DNA from 4 places in the Bacillus sp. FSL R7-0646 genome. Region 1 is predicted to be linked to each of the others. Evidence: riboswitches for the same ligand, from Rfam matches in the RefSeq annotation. Region 1 holds a riboswitch; each other region holds the start of a gene.
What was found. Region 1 has a riboswitch for S-adenosylmethionine ahead of MKY62_RS15835 (MetQ/NlpA family ABC transporter substrate-binding protein). Riboswitches for the same ligand answer to the same signal wherever they lie in the genome.
Positions count from the first base shown of each region.

Region 1 (4,471 bases):
CGAGAAAAACATACGTAAATGAAAAAGAAGCGACAATTCCGCCGAGCGCTGAGCCAACTGCCACACCTGCATTTTGGGCCACGTATACAGCGTTGAACGGCTTTCTGCCGCCTTCCGGCCAAACTGATCCGGCCATTGCATAGCATGCCGGAAAAACGATCCCTGATCCAAAACCGGCCAACGTTAAGAAAAGAATGTACTGGAACCAATCGTGAAAAAAGACGAGGCCAGAAAGGCTCGCAAACGTGATCACAATTCCAAGAACAACCGTTTTAAATCCGCCGATTTTATCGAATAGATATCCCCCGAACAGGTTGCCCAGCACATTTGCCCCTGAGTTCAGCATCAGCACAAATCCGGCCGCTGTCAGCGACTTTCCCAAATGCTGATGGATATAGATGGTATTCAGCGGCCATAAAAAAGATGCCCCCGTGACATTGATAAACATTCCGATGACCAAAAGCCATAATGTGCGCGGCATAGCGTTTCCTTCTTTCTCTTTATCATTCCCTCTAGATTCTATTCGTTTTGCCCATTTTTTTCAATTGACACGTTTTCGATTTTCAACATAAAAACCCCCTTTTTAAAGGGGGAATTTTTTTATGATTGCGTCATCCATTTCGGCTTTCCGAAACCGGCGAATTCCCGATCGATCGTCTCCTCGAAAGCTTTGGATTTTACCGCTTCTTTGAGATCTTTGGCGAATGGCTTGTCTTTGTTTTTTTCATCCACTACCACTTGGTTGCGGTAGCGGTCGGGCATGTTCTCAAGCGCTAGGGCGTCCTGCAGCTTCATATTGGCGGAGAGAGCGAAATTTCCCGGGACGGCCGCGATATCCAGGTCATCGACAGCTCTTGGAAGATTGGCGGATTCAAGCTGTTTAAATGTCAGCTTTTTCGGATTTTCCGCAATGTCCTGCACAGAGGCTTTCAATGTGTCGACATCGCTTTTCAGCCGAATCAGCCCCTGATCCTGAAGGGTTAAAAATGCCCTGGCAGCATTGGCCGGATCGTTTGGAACAGCCACTTCCGCTCCGCTTTTGACATCGTTCAAGTCGTTATATTTGGCAGAATAGAGCCCCATCGGAGCAGTCGGCACAGAAATGAGAGCCGCAAGATTTTTATTGTTTTCTTGATTGTATGATTTCATAAAAACCTCATGCTGAAACAAATTCGCGTCGAGCTCGCCTTCACTTAACGCAGTATTCGGCTGTACATAATCGGTGAATTCGATCACCTCCACTTTGTAGCCTTTTTTCTCAAGCTCAGGTTGAATCGCTTTTTTGACCATATCGTAATACGGTCCTGCAGTGGCGCCTATTTTGATCGTTTTGCCGTCGCTTGCGGCATTGTTTCCGCACGCGGCCAGAAGCGCCAGGCTCAAGGCCAGTCCCAGCGCAGAAGTCCATTTTAATAACTTGTTCATGTTGATCTCCTCCTTCAAAATAAAAAAACTCTTTCAGCCGCCTGAAAGAGTTGTTCAACTTATCTTTCAGAATGCGCCTGACATTCTGCTGGATTTAGCACCTTGCACTGCTGCAGGTTGCTGAGATTTCACCGGGCCAGTCCCTCCATCTCTCTTTATAAGCTGCATATTCGGTTTTTAAATGATTTCTTTATTTTACGTTTGAATATTTAGATTTGCAAGAAGTTTTTTCGGTATAAACATTTTTTTCTTTTTAAGCTAAAATATAGTTATCAATTAAGAAAGGAGACGAATCATGGAATCTATCATGCTGATCGGGTTTTTATCCTTCCTTTTTTCCATCTGCTATCTTGTATTTCATTTAATCAGAAGGATTTTTTCTCCAGGCAAAAGGTTTTCCAGGAAACTCTTTTATCCTTGTTTTGCCGGCGGACTTCTCCTCCTGATCATCTCTGCACCTTATTACGATGAGGAAACATATGCCGCCGATGAGAAAAAAACGGAGGATCTGACAACCGAGCTTCAGGAACTGAAAACTGAACACAGCGCTTTGCAAAAGGAGCAAACCGCATTAAAGCAGCAGGTCAAACAGGCAAACAAAAAACTGAAGGCAGTCAAAGCGGAGAATGACACATTAAAAAAAGAAAACGAAAAACTGACAAAAGAAAAAGATTCGCTTACGAAAAAAACAAAATCGCTGACAGAAAAACTGGCCAAGGCTGAAGAAAAAAGCGGCAGTGCCGAAACCTCTGTAAAAGAAAAGAGCGCCGCCGCTCAGGCCGAAGCGTCACACAGCACGCCCGCCGCCAAGAAAAGCAGCGCTGAAAGCAAACAGGAGTGCAAAATCAAAGGAAGCGTCAACCATATTTATCATACACCGGGCAGTACATATTATGACCGCACGAAAAACGTCGCTCGCTGGTTCTGCACAGAACAGGAGGCGCGTGATGCGGGGTACAGACCGCCAAAACGTTAAAAAGCCGGCATACCGCCGGCTTTTTTCCTAAAGCTCTCTTCTTAATGCTGTCAGCACGTTCGTTCTTGTCGCTTTAATGGCCGGATTCAGGCCGGAAAGAATGGCGACACCCGCACTGATCAATGTCGCGATGAGGACAAGACTGACCGGAATATGCGAGAAGGTGATACTGAGCTCTGCCGCACTCGCTTCTCCTTCTGAAACCGATGATAAAATGACAGGTATAATCTTGTTCACTAAAAAGCTGACACCGTATGAAATGATAATACCTAAAACAGATCCTAAGATGCCGATATAGGCGCTTTCCAGCAGGAACATTTTTCGGATCACATTCGGGCTTGCACCGATCGCTTTCATAATGCCGATTTCCTGCGTCCGCTCTGTAACCGCCATTGTCATCGTGTTGAAAATCCCGATCGCTGAAATCAAGACGGCAATGACTCCGACAAAGATCAGACCGATTTTAAAAGCCATGAAAAAAAGATTGATGCTATCGAGCTTTTTCGTTATTGAATCGACGTAGTAGCCTTCATCCTCCAAATCTGTTGTCAGCTGTCCGACATGTTCAAAGTTATCCGCGTAAACCGAAAGCGTTTTTTCGATCATGCCGCTGTCTTTTTCCGACTTCAGAAAGCCGGTGATGTCTTTTTGCATGCCGTTGCTGACATAGACTGTTGAATCGCTCGCCCATTCATACGAAGGTTTTTTTGTCACTCCGACAACTTTCAGATCATATGTTTTCGCTTCCCCTTCTTCTCCTGTTTTTTCATCCATTTTTGAGATCTTTAATTCAATCGTTTTGCCGAGAATATCTTCTTCGTATCCTTTCGGCTCTTTTGCTTCCTCAGCATTATTTTCCATCTGCTTTTCATAATCTGCGGCTTCCTTTTTCGTCCAGAGGTTCTTCCCGAAATGGTAGCCGACGACAATTTCATTCGGTGTTTTCGCTACGCGGCCGCGATCGAGTTTGATATTGGCTTTTTGCTCAGCGGCCATGTCGGTAATTGTAATATTCGACATTTGATTATTGGTCCTGTTGCCCAATTTTGCTTCAGCAGGTGCGAACACGTTTGTGCGCTCGATAATCGCGGACACATCTTTGCGGTTTTCAAATTCTTTCAGGTCTTTCTTTTGAACCTTTTGATCGCTTTGCCCTTCTTTTCCGACAACATTTATCTCGGTTACGATCTGCTCTTTCATCAGCTGTTCAGTCATTGATTTTTGCAGTCCGAATCCGACCGATGCGAGCACGATTAAAAACGCGCAGGCCACCGTTGTTGCGAGAATGGTCATGAATACACGCAGGCGGTTTTTCCTCATATTTCTTCTAATGAACTTCAACTGGTCCTTAAACTTCAACAGTCTCTTCCCCTTTCTCTAACACGCCGTCAGATAAATGAAATTTCGTATTGGCGATCGATGCCACCTCGTCATCGTGCGTGATGATGACAAATGTAATGCCGCGTTCCCTGTTCAGCTGCCGAATGAATTCAAGGATTTCCTGCTCTGTTTCGGAATCCAGGCTTCCGGTCGGCTCGTCGGCTAAAATGATTGAAGGATTCAAAATCAAAGCGCGGGCGATGCTGACGCGCTGCTGCTGTCCGCCTGAAAGCTCATTCGGATAGTGGCCGGCGTGGTTTTCAAGGCCGACGCGGTGGAGCATCTCGTTGACGCGCTGCTTCCGCTCCGACGGATGAACACCTTTTAAAGTCAGGGGAAGTTCGATATTTTCGAAAGTCGTCAAGCTCGGAATCAGCTGAAAACTTTGAAAGATGAAGCCGAAATGTTCAAGCCTGAATGCGGCCCATTCTTTCTCGCTGTACTTCGTGACATCCGTGCCGTCAATCATGATCTTCCCTTTTGTCGGGGCGATGTAGCCGGAAATCAAGTTCAGCAGTGTCGACTTTCCGGAGCCGCTCCGTCCGACAATACAGGCGATTTCTCCTTTTTCAACGGTAAGCGAGACGTCCTTTAACACCTTAATTTCATTTTCCCTTCCCTTTTTGCCGACTTTAAACGAGTGGTGAATATGCTTTACACTGATCATTTGTAAATCTCCTCTCCATTAAT
Region 1 covers NZ_CP150217.1:3,053,454-3,057,924, forward strand. The annotation lists gene MKY62_RS15830 (MFS transporter) at 1-481, opposite strand, end outside; gene MKY62_RS15835 (MetQ/NlpA family ABC transporter substrate-binding protein) at 601-1,425, opposite strand; SAM riboswitch class I at 1,482-1,589, opposite strand; gene MKY62_RS15840 (hypothetical protein) at 1,721-2,401, shown strand; gene MKY62_RS15845 (ABC transporter permease) at 2,429-3,760, opposite strand; gene MKY62_RS15850 (ABC transporter ATP-binding protein) at 3,750-4,448, opposite strand.

Region 2 (4,471 bases), 1.8 Mb from region 1:
AGTTCTTCTCCGAGCTTTTTGTCTTTCACGACGGCAAGGCCTGATAATACGTCGCTGTGTCCGCTTAAAAACTTCGTCGCGCTGTGAAGCACAATATCGACGCCGAGCTCGAGCGGCCGCTGCAGCGCCGGGGTCATAAACGTGTTGTCAAGAAACGTCAGACAGCCGTGCGCCTTGGCAAGCTTGACGACGCCTCTGATATCCGTAATGCCGAGCGTCGGATTTGACGGTGTTTCAAGGTAGATGACTTTTGTATTTTCCTTTATGTTTAAAGCAATTTCATTTAAATCCGTCATATCGACGAAAGTATGTTCAATCCCGAAGCGGCTCAGCACTTCCGTAATCATCCGGTAAGTGCCGCCGTACACATCTTTTGTGACAAGCACGTGATCGCCCTTTGACAAAAGCAGAAAGGCGGTGGAAATCGCGGCCATTCCGGATGAAAAAGCAAATCCCCTCGTCCCTCCCTCAAGCTCGGCTATCGTGTCTTCAAGCGACGTTCTTGTCGGTGTGCCTGACCGGCTGTAGTCATATTCGCCGAATTTGTCAAAAGAATCTTGATGAAAGGTTGATGCGTGCTGGATCGGCACGCTGACGGCTCCGGTTGCTCCGTCCGTTTTATTTTGGTTATGAACAAGCCTTGTTTCAAGCGTCCAGTTTTCATGACTCATGCGGAACCGCCTCCCCTTTTACTTTTTCCAGCGCAGCTTTTAGATCCTGCTTTAAATCGGAGACGTGTTCGATTCCGACTGAAAAGCGCAGAAGTCTGTTGCAGACGCCGTTTGCAATTCGGATGTCTTCCGGGATATCCATATGGGTCTGTGTCGCCGGATAGGTGATGAAGCTTTCGACTCCGCCGAGGCTTTCGGCGAAACAGATCGTCTTGAGATTTTTCAGCAACGGATTAACCCATTCTTCTTTTTGAACGCGGAATGACAGCATGCCGCCTTTTCCCGGATAAAGAACATCGGCAATTTCCTCCTGCTCTTCCAAAAAGGCCGCAAGTTCCCGCGCGTTTTCCTGATGCTGTCTCATCCTGAGAGCGAGCGTCTTCATCCCTCTCATTAAGAGCCATGAATCGAACGGCGATAAAACCGCGCCGATGGCGTTTTGGTGCTGGAACATTTCCTCAGACAGCTCTTCGCCTTTTGCAACGACAAGCCCCGCCAAAAGATCGTTATGACCGCCCAAATACTTCGTCGCGCTGTGAATGACAAGATCAGCGCCGAGCTCAATCGGCTTTTGCAGAACCGGTGTATAGAACGTATTGTCAACAATGAGCAGCAAGTCGTGCTCTTTAGCGATTTGCGCGATTTTTTGAATATCAGCTTCCTGCATGAGCGGATTTGTCGGCGTTTCTACAAACAGTGCCTTTGTATTGTTCGTGATTTTCGACTTGATACAGTCTTCGTCTGAAAAATCGTCGTAGAAAAAGCGAAGTCCGTATTTCTTCCATTCGTTTTCAAAAAGGCGGTACGTTCCCCCATATAAATCGGACGAAACGATGAGCTCATCCCCGCTTTGAAACAGAGCCATGATCGTCTGAATGGCAGCCATACCGGAACTGAACGCAAAGCCGCGCGTTCCCCCTTCGAGTTTCGCGATTGCATCTTCAACAAGCTGTCTTGTCGGATTTTTTGTGCGAATGTAATCAAACCCTGTGGATTCCCCGATCCCTTTGTGCCTGTACGCAGAAGAGAAATAAACGGGAGGATTGACAGTTCCCGTTATTTCATCACTGCGGTTGCCGATTTGCGCCAGCGTTGTTTGTACATGTTCAGTCATATGACACCATCCTTTTAAAAATAAAAAACCCCTTCTTCATAAGAAGAAGGGGGATTATGCGCTTCTTCTTATCTTCCAAGCATCTGCTTGCTGGATTTAGCACCTTGGTACACTGACATCGTCAGTGCAGACCGGTTGCTGAGGTTTCAAAGGGCCAGTCCCTCCACCTCTCGTGATAAGAATCTCTTCAATTTTCTGATTGTTCTTTACTTTAACCTAAGTCAAGACATTTTTCAAGGGTCATTTTTAAATCTTTCCTCATATTGAACATGGTATGATGAAACCAAACGACGGAACCGGAGGAATCAGATGCCAAAAACAGAGCGATTAATCGAATTGATGATGACCGTTCATACAAAACGAAAATTTACGGCCGGGGAGCTCGCAGCAGAATTCGGGGTTTCCTACCGCACGATTCTCCGCGATCTGGACGAGCTGAGCGCGCTCGGCGTCCCGATCTATTCTGAAACAGGCGCGAACGGAGGCTATTATTTGCTGAATGAACCTGTGCTTCCGCCGCTCTTTTTTACACAATCAGAGGCGGCGGCTATGTTTTTCGCGTATCAATCTCTGCAGTTTTTCGGATCGCTTCCCTTTGATGCGGAAACGCGGATGGTTTTAAAAAAGTTCTACCGCCACCTTCCCGTGGAAACACAGGAGCGGATTGATGCGATGAAAGACAGAATCGTGTTCTGGAATCCGCATCGTCCAAAAGCCGCCGAACATTTAGAAACGCTTCTTGATGCAGCCATCAATCAATCCGTTTTGACGGTCGTTTATGACGGAACAGACGATTGCGCGGAGAGATCCATCCAGCCCATCGGCTTGTTCAGCTGGAACGGCTTCTGGTACTGTCCGGCCTATTGCTTTAAAAGGCAGGCGTTCAGACTGTTCCGCGCCGACCGCATCCTTCGGGCGGAAAAAGCGGCCAGCCCGCTGGCCCGCCAGCTTCCCTATCCATCGGTTCTCAGCTGGATCAAACATTCGGAGAGCGAGTGCCCTGAACCGGTGCGGCTGCAAGCGGAACTGACACGCAGAGGAGCCAGGCGGGCTGCGGCTGATGTGGACTTATTCAAGATCCTCACCATGCGGGATGACGGAACGGGGGCGATCGATGCAAACCTCCCCAGACCAGAACTTGAGTATTTCGGGGAACTTTTGTGGAACCTCGGCACTGAGGCAACTGTCAAAGAACCCGCAGAAATCAAGCTTCAGCTGAAACGGAAGGCTGCTGACATTTTAGCAAGGTACGACTGACTTTTTTTAAGAATCGTGACAAAGCCTGTCAGGATTAGGTGATACTTTTAGAATAAAGCAAAATGTAAAGGATGAAGCAAATGAAGCAAGTTCAAGCCCTGCGGAGCGATTTGTTCCACGAGATGGAGACGGGCATCCGCTCCACGTGTCATCTTCTGAAAAAAGTGAAGGAATCTGACTGGTCTTACCGGCCCGCCGACCGCATGCGAAGCCTGAAAGAACTGGCAAGCCATCTGACGGCCATCCCAGAAGCCGACATGGCTATCATGCAGGAAAAGGAAGAGGCCGCCATCTCCCGAATTGAAAAGAAGTATAGTGCATTGCAGTCGGCTGACCAAATGGCTGAAGCTATGCAGAAAGGATTCGCCGCTTTTCAAACGTATATGACTTCCCTCTCCGACGAGGAATTTTTGACGAAAAAAACAAAGCCGTTTTACCTTGATGAAGGGATGACCCAAAGCCGCTGGCTGACGGAAACGCTCACCCACGTCTTCCATCACAGGGCCCAGCTGTTTAATTATTTAAAACAGCTCGGCTATGACGTCAACATGTTCGATCTGTATCTTTAAAAGGTGTTCATATGAAGCTGCCTCTGACAAAAAAAGAACGGTCAAACTTAAGGACAGCCAAGGTAAAAATAAAAAACACGGCATATATGGATCTGTCCGTCCTTGCACATACGCTCGGTTCGTCTTTGGAGCGCGCCGCATACATCAAGGCGCTCGCCCAGTTTCAAACCGCTCCTTCCATCGGGCCGAAAATGGCGCAGTGCGCCGTTGACCTGGGCTACTATTCCCTTGGCGACATCAAGCATGAATCAGGTGCGGATTTGATCATCCGCCTCGAAAAACTGAAAGGCTACTGGGAAGATCCTTGTGCAGAAGATGCGCTGCGATGCATCGTCCATTACGCCAACGATCCCGAAAGCGCTAAAAGCTGGTGGGATTTCACAGAGGAAAGAAAAATGTACCGCGAACGCTGCGGATACCCTCCGGATAGACCGTCAACGCCCTGGTACGAAAAAAAACGGACATAAAAAATCACGGCTGCCGAACAGTTCGGCAGCCCTTTTCGCTTCTTTCACAAGAGAATTTCGTGTTAAAATGAATGGAAACGTTCACAAACATTATTTCTGGAGGAATTCATCTTGGCTATGAAAACAGGAGTCATTCAGGAGAAGAAGCTTTTTTCGGAAGAGCTCGGCGAGGAAATGGAGCTTCTCGTCTATTTGCCGTCATCCTTCTCGCCGCTTTACAAATATCATGTGATCATCGCACAGGATGGACATGACTATTTCCGCCTCGGGCGCATCAGCAGACAGGTGGAAGAACTGCTGGCGAACGGCGAAATCGAAAGAAGCATCATCATCGGCATTCCGTACAAAAACGTACAGGAAAGAAGGCTTACATACCATCCGGAAGGGTCAAAA
Region 2 covers NZ_CP150217.1:1,291,087-1,295,557, reverse strand. The annotation lists gene metC (cystathionine beta-lyase) at 1-671, opposite strand, end outside; gene MKY62_RS06490 (methionine biosynthesis PLP-dependent protein) at 661-1,785, opposite strand; SAM riboswitch class I at 1,851-1,967, opposite strand; gene MKY62_RS06485 (YafY family protein) at 2,095-3,042, shown strand; gene MKY62_RS06480 (DinB family protein) at 3,123-3,611, shown strand; gene MKY62_RS06475 (helix-hairpin-helix domain-containing protein) at 3,623-4,078, shown strand; gene MKY62_RS06470 (esterase family protein) at 4,190-4,471, shown strand, end outside.
Region 2: linked by a shared signal. The riboswitch ahead of MKY62_RS06490 (methionine biosynthesis PLP-dependent protein) and the one ahead of MKY62_RS15835 (MetQ/NlpA family ABC transporter substrate-binding protein) in region 1 are both predicted to bind S-adenosylmethionine.

Region 3 (4,471 bases), 950 kb from region 1:
AGATAAAATTTACATTGCTCACCTAAAATTTAACTTATATTTCTAGACAAACTCACCTCCCCATGATAAATTTAAAGACAAGTTTTCGAAAAATTCTAATTTTGGCGTGGAGGTGCCTTTAATTGAACGTAAGCCACTTTTTTCCTGAAACCTTTGTTTCTCTTGTAAAAGACATGTTAACCAAAACCGATGGTTCAACAACCAAAGCGATTGAAACGCTGATCGGCGGCAAAGCCGAAATCGAAGTTTTTCAGCAAAATAATATTGATTATGACAAGCTTTCACCTGAGGAAGCAAGGCTGTTTCAACGCGATGATGACATCTTGTTTAGAACCTCGTCTTTGAAAACAGGCGATGATTATTTATCTTATAATTATGTCTATGTCAAAACAAACTTACTGCCGCCCGCCATCAAACAAGATTTGCAGGAAGAAAGGCTTCCCATCGGGAAAATCATTGCAGAACTGGAGTCAAGGCGTGAAATTTTCAGCACGGGCGACTGCCTGGGAAAACATTTCACACAACTTGTACCTGTTTCAGCAGACCGGACATATGCTTTTAAAAAATACCAGATCATCAGCGGCCGACAGTGCATGTTCTATGTCTGCGAACTGTTTGATTTAGAAAAAATCTGCAAACTGACTGCGGGCTGAATCATGCCCGTCAGCTGCCGCTTTATGAAAGAGCTTCCAAAACCTCCTCCTTCCTTCTTCCCTCATAATAAAAACCCCTGAGAAACAGGGGCTGTTATTTATTGATACACCGTTTTCGGAACTGCAACGACCGGATTTCCGGCGGCATAAGGGGCGACATCGTATTGTTGGAAGACGATCGCAATGCCGTCGTTAGTGTAATAGAAGGCCGTGTTTTTACCGAGGACGATGTCTTTCTTCTTCACATCCGGAAAGAAAATGTCGCTGTGTTTTTGAATATAGTTGTAAATGTATGTTTTTGTCTTATCCATTTTCGATTTTGTATTTAGGATGTCGGATAAATACACCCGTTTTTTAGAGACAAGGTCATAGTTGAAAGAGCGGACTGCCGTATTTCCGTGCGCTCCGCCGGAATAGACGTAATTGCTTGTCAGGATGCTCAGCTTTTGGCCGGTCCGGTATTTCACTTCAAAGGACGTTTGATAATCCGTTTGGTATCCGTGCTGTTGGCCGTCTTTCTTGTTTTTTACATAATCTTTGTAGGACTGCTCAATATAATGTTTAAAATCTTTGTTGATCTTGTTTTGGAGAGATTTGGGGCTTACATTTGAAACTTGCGGGTATTTCAAAGCCTTAATGTTTTTGTACGTATGGCTCGTGACCGTCGGTTTTTTTTCGTTTGCCGCGTGTGCAGAAGGAAGTGCGGCCGCACTGTACAGCGCAAAAAACAATACCCCTGTCATCAACATTCCGAACGCTTTAAACACTGTTTTTTTGTTCATAAAAACCCTCCTTAATCTGTCATTTTTTATAATACCCATTTTGAAATCAGGTACACATTATAGACCGGTGAACTCAATAAAAAGTTTCTGTTTTTGGAAATAAAAATTGAAAAAAATTCTAATTTATTCTGTTTGTTCAGCATCTTGTTGACTGTTTGAACGGCTGTCCTGACGAAAAATTCACACATTGATTCGATACGCCCTCCAGTTTAACCGCAGAAGAAGAAAATGAAAAAAACGAAGAGTTTTTTTAAACCCATTGACATTTTTATAAAAAGTATTAATATTAAAACTATTAAAAAATCGCATAAAAAGGTTTTCCTTATCAAGAGTGGTGGAGGGACTGGCCCTGTGAAACCCGGCAACCGCTGTCTATGACAGAATGGTGCTAAATCCTTAAGAGCATGTTCGTGCTCTTGAAGATAAGGAGGAGATTGAATATATCAAGCTCTTCCTTATCGGGAAGAGCTTTTTTATGTCTATAAAGAAAGAGGGATGAAGCATGACACAATCAACCGATGTACTGAAGCAAACGCCTGGAAGAAAAATCGGACCGTACAGAGCTGATCAGGTGGGCAGTCTTTTAAGGTCTGAGCCCGTAAAAAAAGCGCGCCTCCAAAAAGCGAACGGCGAAATTAGCGCTGAACAATTGCGCGAAGTCGAAAACGAAGAGATCAAGCGCATTGTCGAAAAGCAAAAAGAAATCGGTCTTAAAGCCGTGACAGACGGGGAATTCCGCAGGTCATGGTGGCATTTCGATTTTCTTGAAGGACTTGACGGCGTAGAAGGATATACAGCGGACAAGGGCATTCAATTTCATAATGTTGAAACGAAGCCGCGCGGCATCAAAGTAACAAGCAAAGTCGACTTTACAAACCATCCGATGCTGGAAGATTATAAATTTCTTCATGATATTGCGGGCACACATACGCCGAAAATGACGATTCCGAGCCCGAATATGCTGTTTTTCAGAGGAAAGCTTGGAGAAAGCCCGTATGAGGATCTTGATGAATTTCATCACGATGTAGCTCAGGCTTACAAAAAAGCGATCCGCGCATTTTACGATGCCGGCTGCCGCTATTTGCAGCTGGATGACACGGCCTGGTCCGTATTTTTCTCAGACAAAGGACATGAGCAGATCAAAGCTTTCGGCCGCCAGCCTGATGAACTGCGCCAGTCTTTCGCCAACACGATTAATGAAGCAGTTGAAGGGCGCCCGGACGATTTGACGGTCACCATGCACATCTGCCGCGGCAACTTCCAGTCGACATGGGTGGCGGAAGGCGGCTACGATGCGGCTGCTGAAACGATTTTCGACGGACTCAATTTAGACGGACTTTTCCTTGAATTTGATGACGAGCGCTCCGGCGGCTTCGAACCGCTTCGCTACGTCCAACGGAAAGACTTGCAAATCGTCCTCGGTTTAATTACATCTAAATTCGGCGAGCTTGAAAACCCGGATGATATTAAGCGGCGCATTGAAGAGGCGTCCCGATATGCCGATCTGAACCAGCTGTGCTTGAGCCCGCAGTGCGGCTTTGCTTCAACGGAAGAGGGCAACCTGCTTACCGAAGAACAGCAGTGGGAAAAACTGCGCCATGTCGTCGAGATCGCTGAAGACGTATGGAAATAACACCTCATATTTGAGACATGCCTCCTGACGGCATGTCTCTTTTTTTGCCCCTCTATACAATTTAAAATTCCTTCTTGATTTGTTCATAGTTTGATCATATTTGGCTTCTATAATGCTCTTTAGTGAGGTGATCGAACAATGATTAAGAAAAGGAAAATCGATATATTCCTGGTCTTCATTCTTGTATTATCTGCAGCATTAAACTTGTACGGCATCTGGAATAGTGACACAGACAACGCCTACTATACGGCGGCCGTTGAAAGTATGACCCAAAGCTTTCATAACTTCTTTTACGCATCATTTGATCCGGCAGGCTTTGTAACAGTTGATAAACCGCCTGTCGCACTCTGGATTCAGACACTTTTTGCACTTGTATTCGGCGTGCACGGCTGGAGCGTCGTTCTCCCTGAAGCCATTGCGGAAGTGATTTCCGTAGCACTCTTGTACTTTATTGTAAAACCTACTTTTGGCAAAACGGCGGCCAGAATTTCAGCTCTTATTATGGCGTGTACGCCGATTGCCGTTGCGGTCAGCCATACAAACAACGTCGACAGCATTCTCGTCCTTTGCTTGATGATTGCAACGTGGCTGTTGTTTAAAGCAGTCCGGAAAGGAAAAATCGGCTGGCTGCTCGGCGCATTCTGTATGATCGGTGTCGGTTTTAACGTCAAAATGCTGCAAGCTTACATGGTATTACCGGCATTCCTGCTGTTTTACATGATTGGAGCCAAAACGACGATTCGCAAAAAAGTTGTGTCTCTTATCACAGCCGTGATCGTTCTGGCAGGTGTTTCCGTTTCCTGGGCGGTTGTCGTCGACAGCCAGCCCGAGATTTCGCGCCCTTATATCGGAAGCAGCCAGACCAACTCTGTCCTTGAGCTGGCGTTTGGCTATAACGGCATCCAGCGTCTCACAGGTCAAAACGGTGCAGGCGGGGGCGGAACCTCCTCATCTGATCATGATCAAAAGAATCAGCAGCAAAGCGGCGATATTGAAAACAACTCAGACTCGGCAAATGGACAAATGGCTCCGCCGAGCGGAGGCGAAATGCCTTCGGGCGGACCGGATGGCCGGCAGGGTGATGTCCAAAGCGGCGGCGGAGGTCCCGGTGGCGGCACAGGCGGCATGTTTGGCACTGGAACCCCGGGTCCTCTCAGACTATTCCAATCTGAGCTTTCAGGACAGGCTAGCTGGCTGATCCCGTTTGTCCTCTTCGGCATCATCGGTTTGCTGATCGCGGGTCTTCGCAGACAAAGAAAATTCAATGAAACAACGACTGAAACAATTTTCTGGATGATGTGGCTTCTGCCGGTCGCTGCATTCTTCAGCATCGCAGGATTCTTCCATCATTACTATCTGATTATGCTGGCAGCTCCAATCGCCGCTTTGTCAGGTGCAGGCTG
Region 3 covers NZ_CP150217.1:4,008,167-4,012,637, forward strand. The annotation lists gene MKY62_RS20785 (chorismate pyruvate-lyase family protein) at 123-653, shown strand; gene MKY62_RS20790 (DUF3298 and DUF4163 domain-containing protein) at 752-1,435, opposite strand; SAM riboswitch class I at 1,755-1,864, shown strand; gene MKY62_RS20795 (5-methyltetrahydropteroyltriglutamate--homocysteine S-methyltransferase) at 1,938-3,068, shown strand; gene MKY62_RS20800 (glycosyltransferase family 39 protein) at 3,207-4,471, shown strand, end outside.
Region 3: linked by a shared signal. The riboswitch ahead of MKY62_RS20795 (5-methyltetrahydropteroyltriglutamate--homocysteine S-methyltransferase) and the one ahead of MKY62_RS15835 (MetQ/NlpA family ABC transporter substrate-binding protein) in region 1 are both predicted to bind S-adenosylmethionine.

Region 4 (4,471 bases), 1.6 Mb from region 1:
ACCGCGCGGATCCATGCATTCCGCCTTTTTTCGTAGCGCTCATTTTGCTCCTGGACACACGCTTGATCTGATAGGAGCGCGGCCGCCGCGGCGTCTTGGACTGCTTTAAAGAGGCTGACATACATATGGTCCTGGTAAAGGTTCAGCGCTTCGATCACAGAGGCGTTGCCGACTGCAAACCCGACCCGCCATCCAGCCATATTATACGTTTTGGAAAGCGTGTAAATTTCGATTCCTGCGTCTTTTGCTCCCGCCGTTTCGAGAAAGCTGACAGGCCTCTTGCCGTCGTAGCCGATCGCGCCGTAGGCAAAATCATGGACGACGCAAATTCCGTTCGACTTGGCAAACCGGACGGTCTCTTCGAAAAAAGCAGATGTGGCTTGGGCACCGGTCGGGTTGTTCGGATAATTTAAATACATGAGCTTCGCTTTTTCTTTCACTTCCTTGGGAATCCGGCTGTAGTCAGGCAGAAACTGATTGTCCGCTGTAAGCGGCATCGTTTCCATGTTCGCTCTTGCCAGTTCAACGCCCGACCAGTAGTCGGGATAGCCGGGATCGGGAACGAGCACTGTATCCCCCGGATTTAACAAACATTGCGGAAGTTCGACAAGACCGGCTTTTCCGCCGAACAATACAGCGACTTCGCGTTCAGGATCGAGCTCTACGCCGTATTCCCTTTGATAGAACGCGGCCGCCGCCTCCTTGAGTGAACGGCTGCCGCGAAAGGAAGAATACCGGTGGTTTTCAGGGTTGCGGACGGCTTGCGCCATTGTATCAACGATATGTTCCGGTGTCGGCTGATCCGGATTCCCCTGACCGAGATTGATGACATCATGGCCGGCGGCAATTTTTTCATTCACCTTTTTGACCAAGGAAGCGAAAAACTGCTCCGGCAGCTGCTTCAGTACATCTGAATGCTCAAATTTCATACGATTCACCCGCTTTTGAAAAATTCTTGAAATGATAGTCCATCATCATATATTGTTAAATGTAAAATGTAAAGAAAAAAATGAGGTGATCCAGAGTGAAGCTGACAATTTCATGCCTGCAATTCGATATCGCGTACGGCAATCCTTCTGAAAATTTCAAAAAAGCGGAGCAGCTGATCGAGCAGGAAAGCCGGAAGGCGGATATCCTTCTCCTTCCTGAGCTGTGGACGACGGGTTATGATTTAAAAAATCTCGGCTCCATCGCGGATGAAGAAGGCAGGCAAACGAAGAGATGGCTGCAGGAAACGGCAAAAGCAAACCGCATCCATATCGTATGCGGCTCAGTCGCAGTCAAGAAAAAAAGCGGTGTGTACAATATCATGTACATCGCAGACAAAAACGGACATTTGATCAAAGAATACAGCAAAGCTCACCTTTTTCAGCTGATGGACGAACACCTCTATTTGTCAGCGGGCTCAGGCGACGGGCGCTTCGAGCTTGAAGGGATGCCGGCTGCGGGGTTCATCTGCTACGACATCCGTTTCCCGGAATGGATCAGAAAACATACGAGCGAAGGTGCGGGCATCATCTTTGTATCGGCGGAGTGGCCGCTCGCCCGCCTCGATCACTGGCAAAGCCTTTTAAAAGCCAGAGCGATTGAAAATCAGTGCTTTGTCGCAGCCTGCAATCGTTCGGGAAAAGACCCGGCAAACGAATTTGCGGGCCACAGCACAGTCATTGATCCGCTCGGCCGCACCCTTGCTGAAGCAGGACGCGGAGAAGCGGTCATCAGGGCCGAAATCGACCTAAGGGACATTGAAAAAGCGCGGGGGCAAATTCCGGTTTTTGAGGACATTCGCAAAGATTTATATTAAAAAAATGTTGACAAGAAAACGGAGATGCTGGTAACATGTTCAGCAACTGACCGAACTGAAATTTCAAAATTTTATATTGATTTCTCTTATCGAGAGTTGGGTGAAGGACTGGCCTAATGATCCCAACAGCAACCGACCGTAATACCATTGTGAAATGGGGCGCGAATCTCTGCGCCGCTAGGGCACGGTGCTAATTCCATCAGACTTTGAATTCTGAGAGATAAGAGAGGCGTACGCGACAAATCAGCCTCTTTCTCTCGACGAGAAAGAGGTTTTTTTATTTGTTAACGACATTTTAGGGGGAATCACACATGACCGTAACAAAAACCGCAGCATACGAAACTTTGACTGAAAGCTCCGCGGCCGCGCTTGCCGTCCGTCTCGGGCTTTTTCCAAGCAAAAGCACCCTGACATGCCGAGAGATCGGGGACGGAAACCTGAATCTGGTCTTCCGCGTTTATGACAAAGAGCAGCAAAGAGGATTGGTCATCAAGCAGGCGGTGCCTTATGCAAAAGTCGTCGGCGAAAGCTGGCCGCTGACGCTTGACAGGGCAAGAATCGAAAGCAGTGCGCTGATCCGCCAGGCTGAGCACGTTCCGCACCTTGTTCCGAAAGTGTACTATTCTGACACCGAGCTTGCCGTCACCGTATTGGAAGACCTTTCTCACTTGGAAATCGCCAGAAACGGACTGATTGACGGGAAGGATTACCCGCATCTGTCGGAAGATATCGGAGAATTCCTTGGAAAAACGCATTTTTACTCATCAGAATATGCGCTTGACCCAACGGTTAAAGAGCGGCTTGTGAAGCAGTTTACGAATCCGGATCTGTGCGATATTACAGAAAGCCTTGTGTTCACAGACCCTTTCTTTGACCATGAGACGAACGATTTCGAAGAAGAGCTTCGCGATGAAGCAGAAGTTCTTTGGGGCAATGAAGCGCTAAAAATTGAAGCGGCAAAACTGAAGCAGCGCTTTTTATCAGCGGAGGAAACGCTGATCCACGGAGACCTGCATACAGGCAGCATTTTCGCCGGTGAAGATGGCGAAACGAAAATCATCGACCCTGAGTTTGCGTTTTTCGGCCCGATCGGGTTTGACATCGGACAGTTTATCGCCAACCTGCTGTTAAACGCGCTTTCTCGCGAAGAAAACAGGCGGGCTCCTTTATACCGCCATGTCGAGACCGTCTGGAATACGTTCAGCCGGACATTCAGCGAAGCATGGGAAAACGATGCTGTTGAGACTTGCAAACATGAGAATGGGCGCCTTGAGTCAGTCCTGAGACAGGCGTTTGAAGACGCAGCAGGCTTCGCCGGCTGCGAAATGATCCGCCGGACGATCGGCCTCGCCCATGTTGCGGACCTTGATACAATCGTTCCATTTTCCCGGAGAATCAGCCAAAAAAAGCTCGCCCTTAAAATAGGCGCAGCATTCATAGAAAAACGCAGCGGTTTCCGGACGCCAAAAGACATGATTGAAGCGTTTCGAAACGCGCTTAAGGAGTGAATGACATGCCGGAACAATTTGCGGTGCCCCGTTCTGTCGAATGGGAAGAAACATCGGTAAAAATCCTGAACCAGCAAAAGCTTCCCGAAAAGACGGAGTACCTGTATCTCACAACTAAAGAAGACATCTATGATGCGATCCAAACGCTAAAAGTGAGGGGAGCGCCTGCCATCGGCATAACAGCCGCCTTCGGACTCGCCCTTTGCGCACAAAGCATCGATACATCTGATGTTTCCGCTTTTCTGCGGGAGCTCCGCAAAATCAAAGATGAACTCAATCAGGCAAGGCCGACAGCCGTCAATTTATCCTGGGCCCTCAATCGACTGTTAAAAAGCGCAGAGGGCGCAAAATCGGTCAATGAGGCAAAAACAAACCTCGTCCACGAAGCGATTCAGATCCAGGTTGAAGACGAAGAAACATGCCGGCAGATCGGACAGAATGCTCTGCATTTGTTCAAATCGGGCGACAGCATCATGACCATCTGCAACGCCGGCTCGATCGCGACAAGCAGGTACGGAACGGCCCTTTCCCCGTTTTACCTTGCCAAAACAAAGGATCTCGACCTTCATATTTACGCCTGTGAAACAAGGCCTGTTCTTCAGGGGGCGCGCCTGACGGCGTGGGAGCTTATGCAGGGGGGGATTGACGTGACGCTGATTACAGACAGCATGGCTGCCCATACGATGAAGGAAAAGAACATTTCAGCCGTCATTGTCGGAGCGGACAGGATCGCAAGAAACGGAGATACAGCCAATAAAATCGGAACGTTCGGCTTGGCAATCCTCGCCAAAGCCTTTCAAATCCCGTTTTTTATCGCTGCTCCCCTGTCAACTTTTGATGTCTCGATTTCATGCGGCGACGACATTCCGATTGAAGAACGCGATCCGGATGAAGTCAGACGGATAAACGGAACGCAAATAGCGCCGCAAGAGGTGCCTGTGTTCAATCCTGCTTTTGATATCACGCCGCACGATTTAATCTCTGGAATCATCACGGAAAAAGGGATTATCACAGATAGATTTGAAGAAGAAATCGAAGCGCTGTTTTCCGCTGAAGCCCTTACTTAGGCCGCTTTAGCGGATTTTAATCGATTTGATGATGTCTTTCTTTTGCTCTTCGGTCAAAACGTGCAGCTTGACGAACAATTCCGCGTATCCTG
Region 4 covers NZ_CP150217.1:1,497,576-1,502,046, reverse strand. The annotation lists gene MKY62_RS07690 (pyridoxal phosphate-dependent aminotransferase) at 1-929, opposite strand, end outside; gene MKY62_RS07685 (carbon-nitrogen family hydrolase) at 1,025-1,804, shown strand; SAM riboswitch class I at 1,888-2,031, shown strand; gene mtnK (S-methyl-5-thioribose kinase) at 2,116-3,312, shown strand; gene mtnA (S-methyl-5-thioribose-1-phosphate isomerase) at 3,318-4,379, shown strand; gene MKY62_RS07670 (hypothetical protein) at 4,386-4,471, opposite strand, start outside.
Region 4: linked by a shared signal. The riboswitch ahead of mtnK (S-methyl-5-thioribose kinase) and the one ahead of MKY62_RS15835 (MetQ/NlpA family ABC transporter substrate-binding protein) in region 1 are both predicted to bind S-adenosylmethionine.